Regions from separate parts of the Streptomyces sp. NPDC001902 genome, predicted to be linked through region 1. Evidence: riboswitches for the same ligand, from Rfam matches in the RefSeq annotation. Region 1 holds a riboswitch; the other holds the start of a gene.
The links. A riboswitch is a leader RNA that binds a small molecule or an ion and turns the genes downstream of it on or off. The one in region 1 is predicted to bind glycine.

Region 1 (2,379 bases):
CCGACGTCAAGAACGCGCTCACCAAGCTGGTCCAGGACGTCACGGACCTGCTGGCCAAGGTGCTGGCCAAGGACCTCGCGGGTGTGACGGCCGGTGTCGCCACCGTCGTCGCCGACCTGCAGGCCCTGCTGCTGGCGGTGCCGAAGCTGCTCACCGGCGCACTGCCGCTGCCGATCCCGCTGCCGCTCCCCCTGAACGACCAGGGGCAGCAGCTCTCGCCCGACGGGCAGCTCTCGCCCGACGGGCAGCTCTCGCCCGACGGGCAGCTCTCGCCCGACGGGCAGCTCTCGCCCGAGGGGCAGTTCGCGCCGGAGGGCGCGGCGGAACCGCAGGTTCCGTAGCGGTACCGTCCCTCACGCGTCGCGGCCCGGCCGCTCAGCCGTCGAAGTCGATGGCCTCGAGCTCCCGGGCCGCTTCGCGGTCCAGCAGGACCACCGAGGCGCACGCCGCGGGCAGCCGGCCGGCCTCGGCCTCCGCCAGCAGGCGGCGGGAGGCGTTGCGGTGCCGGACCATGGCGTACGTCGACACCCCCCGGCCGCGTTCGCGCTGGCCGTCCAGCGCGGTCCGCAAGGGGACGTCCAGCAGCACCAGGTGCATGCCCCGCCCGCGGCGCCGGGCCTGACGGGCGACCCAGGCGCGCACCCAGCGCAGGGTGCCGCAGTCGTGCAGGACGACGCTGTCGCCGGAGCGCAGCGCCCGCCACAACCCCGCGTAGTGCGCGATCCGCACCAGGGGGCGGTAGAGGGCGTACGGCAGCAGCCGCGGCAGCCGGGCCTGCCAGCGTTCCCGTACGTCCTGAGAGTCGATCAGGCGGGCACCCCCCGTCGCGCGCCGCATGAGGGTGCTCTTCCCGCCGCCCGGGAGGCCGGAGACGACCAGCACGTCGCCCGCCGGGTAGCGCAGGGTGCGCACGGGCCGGCGCCCCCGCCGCAGATCGAGGAGCCGGCGCGGCCGCACGGCCCGGCCCCCGCGGCGCGCTCCCCCGGCCCGCGCCGGTACCGGCCGGGACACGGCCGGACCTCCGGCCGTCGCATACGCACTCTGCCACCGCACAGCTCGCCTCCGGGTCCGACGTTCAAGAAATGGTAAATCCTGTGTCTTTGCCTACCCAGAGGAACGGCGGGGTTACTACCGGATCGGAACCGGACCGGGACATCCGGGACGCGATCGCGACAACGGCGGGAGCCCGTGCAATGATGGCGGCCTCAATCTCATACCGGCCGTTCGAGGCCGCGCGGGAGAGTTTCCGCACCGCCACGGCGGGGTGGGGCGCCGAAGGAGCAAGTCCTCCCTTGAATCTCTCAGGCACAGATACCGCGCGTCCGAGGCACATCTGAAAAGCGGACGAGTCCGCCCCGGCCGACGGGGCGCCGTCCCACCCAAGGTGCAAACCGGGACTCCTCCGCTCGGAGGGTCCAGGTGAACCTCTCAGGTTCCGATGACAGATGGGGAGGGCCTGCCCGTCATGGCCCTATCCGTCGTTTCCTTGCCTTGGGAGCCCGCCCGATGAGTGAACCCCGCCGTACCGCACTGGACGCGCTGCACCGCGCCCTCGGCGCCACCATGACCGACTTCGCGGGCTGGGACATGCCGCTGCGGTACGCCAGCGAGCGCGACGAGCACACCGCCGTGCGGACCCGGGCCGGTCTCTTCGACCTGTCCCACATGGGCGAGATCACGGTCACCGGTCCGGCCGCGGGCGAGGCCCTGGACCACGCGCTGGTCGGCCACATCTCGGCGCTGGCCGTGGGCCGTGCGCGCTACACGATGATCTGTGAACCGGACGGCGGCATCCTCGACGACCTGATCGTCTACCGCCTCGGCGACCAGGAGTACATGGTCGTCGCCAACGCCTCCAACGCCCAGGTCGTCCTGGACGCGGTGACCGAGCGCGCGGCCGGCTTCGACGCCGCCGTCCGCGACGACCGGGACGCGTACGCGCTGATCGCCGTCCAGGGCCCGGAGTCCCCCGGGATCCTCAAGTCGGTCACCGACGCCGACCTGGACGGGCTGAAGTACTACGCGGGCCTGCCCGGCACCGTCGCCGGCGTCCCCGCGCTGATCGCCCGCACGGGCTACACCGGCGAGGACGGTTTCGAGCTGTTCGTCGCCCCGGCCGACGCGGAGAAGCTCTGGCAGGCGCTGACCGAGGCGGGCGCGGACGCCGGCCTGGTGCCGTGCGGCCTGTCCTGCCGCGACACGCTGCGCCTGGAGGCGGGCATGCCGCTGTACGGGCACGAGCTGACCACCGCGCTCACCCCCTTCGACGCCGGACTCGGCCGGGTCGTGAAGTTCGACAAGCCGGGTGACTTCGTGGGCCGGCAGGCCCTGACCGCCGCCGCCGCGAAGGCCGAGGCCGCGCCGCCGCGCAAGCTGGTC
Region 2 (2,379 bases), on a different contig from region 1:
CGCGGCGAGGTCGGCGCGGCCGGTGGTCTCGTCGCAGGCGATGCCGACCAGGTCGGCGTCGACCTGGCGCAGGTTCACCCCGGCCTCGCGGGCGGCGGCCACGACCTCGGCGGCACGGCCGGGCACGCGGGCGGTGACGGTGTCGAAGAAGGCTCCGGTGGTCACCTCGACACCGCCGGCGCGCAGGCCCGCGGCGAGGACCGAGGCGTAGCGGTGGGTGCGGCGGGCGATCTGCGCCAGGCCCTCCGGGCCGTGGTAGACCGCGTACATGCCGGCCATGACGGCGAGCAGCACCTGCGCGGTGCAGATGTTGCTGGTGGCCTTCTCGCGGCGGATGTGCTGCTCGCGGGTCTGCAGGGCCAGACGGTAGGCCCTGTCGCCGTCGGCGTCGACGGAGACGCCGACCAGGCGGCCCGGGAGGCTGCGGGCGTACGCGTCACGGACGGCCATGTAACCGGCGTGCGGGCCGCCGAAGCCCATGGGCACACCGAAGCGCTGGGTGGTGCCGACCGCGATGTCCGCGCCGAGCTCGCCGGGGGAGGTGAGCACGGTCAGGGCCAGCAGGTCGGCGGCGACGGTGACGATCGCGCCGAGCCCGTGCGCCTGCTCCACGAGCGGCTTGAGGTCGCGCACGGCACCGGAGGCGCCCGGGTACTGCAGCAGCACGCCGAAGACGCCGCGCTCGGCGATCTCCGCCGGGATGCCCTCGCTGAGGTCGGCGACGACGACCTCGACGCCGGTCGGCTCGGCGCGGGTCTCGATCACGGCGACGGTCTGCGGGAAGGTGTCGGCGTCGATCAGGAAGACGCCGTCCTTGACCTTGCCGACCCGGCGGGCCAGGGCCATGGCCTCGGCGGCCGCGGTGCTCTCGTCGAGCAGCGAGGCGCCGGAGGTGGACAGCCCGGTGAGGTCGGCGACGACCGTCTGGAAGTTCAGCAGGGCCTCCAGGCGGCCCTGGGAGATCTCCGGCTGGTAGGGCGTGTACGCCGTGTACCAGGCGGGGTTCTCCATGACGTTGCGCAGGATGACCGGCGGGGTGAAGGTGCCGTAGTAGCCGAGGCCGATCATGGGGCGCAGCACCTGGTTGCGGTCGGCGAGCGAGCGCAGCTCGGCGAGGACCTCGGGCTCGGTGCGGGCGTCGGACAGACCGAGCGCCTCGGCGCTCTTGATGGTGTCCGGCACGGCGGCGGCGGTCAGCTCGTCCAGCGAGCCGTAGCCGACCTGCGCGAGCATCTTGGCCTGCGCACCGGCGTCGGGCCCGATGTGGCGCTGCTCGAAGGGGATGCCGCGCTCCAGCTCGGAGAGTGGGATGCGGTTGGCGGTCATCTGCGGAGGCCTCCTGGTCTGACGCGACACGGCCTCCCCCTCTGTCATCTGAACCTGAGAGCTTCACCGTCCCGCAGGTGCCGGGACGGCTTTCACCGTCGGTGAGGAAGCGGCCGCGCACGCGGTGTGCCGCCCTTCCTGCTTTCCAGAGTGACCTCACCCATGCGGTACGGATGCCTGAGAGATTCCGGGGAGGGTTTGCTCCTTCGGCGCCCGGCGGACGGTTCCCCGCGTCGCCAGGACTCTCCCGCAAGGGGTCAGCAGCCGCTGTCAGCGTACCAGCGCGGTCCGGGGACGGGTCATGTGACAGCCGCCACCTTTCGTGCCTAAATAGGATTAATCGCGACCAGTTGGAGGGACCGTGCAGACCGGTATCGATCCGCGCAGCCTCATCGGGCGCAGGGCCTTCGACCGCAACGGGATGAAGATCGGCACGGTCGACGAGGTGTACCTCGACGACGCCACCGGAGAGCCCGAGTGGGCCGCGGTGCGCACCGGCCTGTTCAGCCGCGACGCCTTCGTGCCGCTGGAACCGAGCGAGTTCACCGGGGAGGAGCTGCGCGTGCCGTTCGACAAGGCACTGATCAAGGACGCCCCGGACTTCGGCGTGGGCCGGCACCTCTCCCCCGAGCAGGAGCTGCAGCTCTACCACCACTACGGCATGAGCGGGCCTTCGCTGTCCGGCCCGGTGCCGGAGCCCCCGCCGGACCACGACTTCGGCAAGCTGGCCGGCGACGCCTGACGCGGGAGCCCCCGCAGGCCCGGTAACACCAGCGGGAGCGGTTCGGACGGCTCGAGTTCCGGGTCGGTCACCGCGAAGGTGCGCACCCGCCCCGGCGCCGGCGAGCCCGGCTCCTCGAAGCGGACGGTGACCCTCCCGACCCCGCTGCCCTGTACCCACCCCGCGCCGTGCTCGGTGTGCCGCACGTCCTGGCCCGGCACCCAGCGCCGCTCCGCCGGCTCCGGCTCCCGGGCTTCCTCCACGGGCCGCTCGTCAGCCCCCTCGGACGGGGCGGACCCCTCGCCCGCCTCCTCCTCCCGTTCGGCCGCCTG

Region 2: another riboswitch for glycine. It lies ahead of gcvP (aminomethyl-transferring glycine dehydrogenase); the one in region 1 lies ahead of gcvT (glycine cleavage system aminomethyltransferase GcvT).

Annotation. Positions count from the first base shown of each region.
Region 1 covers NZ_JBIATA010000043.1:21,852-24,230, reverse strand. The annotation lists gene ACFYYN_RS40890 (hypothetical protein) at 1-341, shown strand, start outside; gene ACFYYN_RS40885 (AAA family ATPase) at 376-1,053, opposite strand; glycine riboswitch at 1,226-1,327, shown strand; glycine riboswitch at 1,329-1,455, shown strand; gene gcvT (glycine cleavage system aminomethyltransferase GcvT) at 1,507-2,379, shown strand, end outside.
Region 2 covers NZ_JBIATA010000051.1:10,019-12,397, reverse strand. The annotation lists gene gcvP (aminomethyl-transferring glycine dehydrogenase) at 1-1,326, opposite strand, end outside; glycine riboswitch at 1,482-1,586, opposite strand; gene ACFYYN_RS42690 (PRC-barrel domain-containing protein) at 1,688-2,068, shown strand; gene ACFYYN_RS42685 (DNA polymerase IV) at 1,981-2,379, opposite strand, start outside.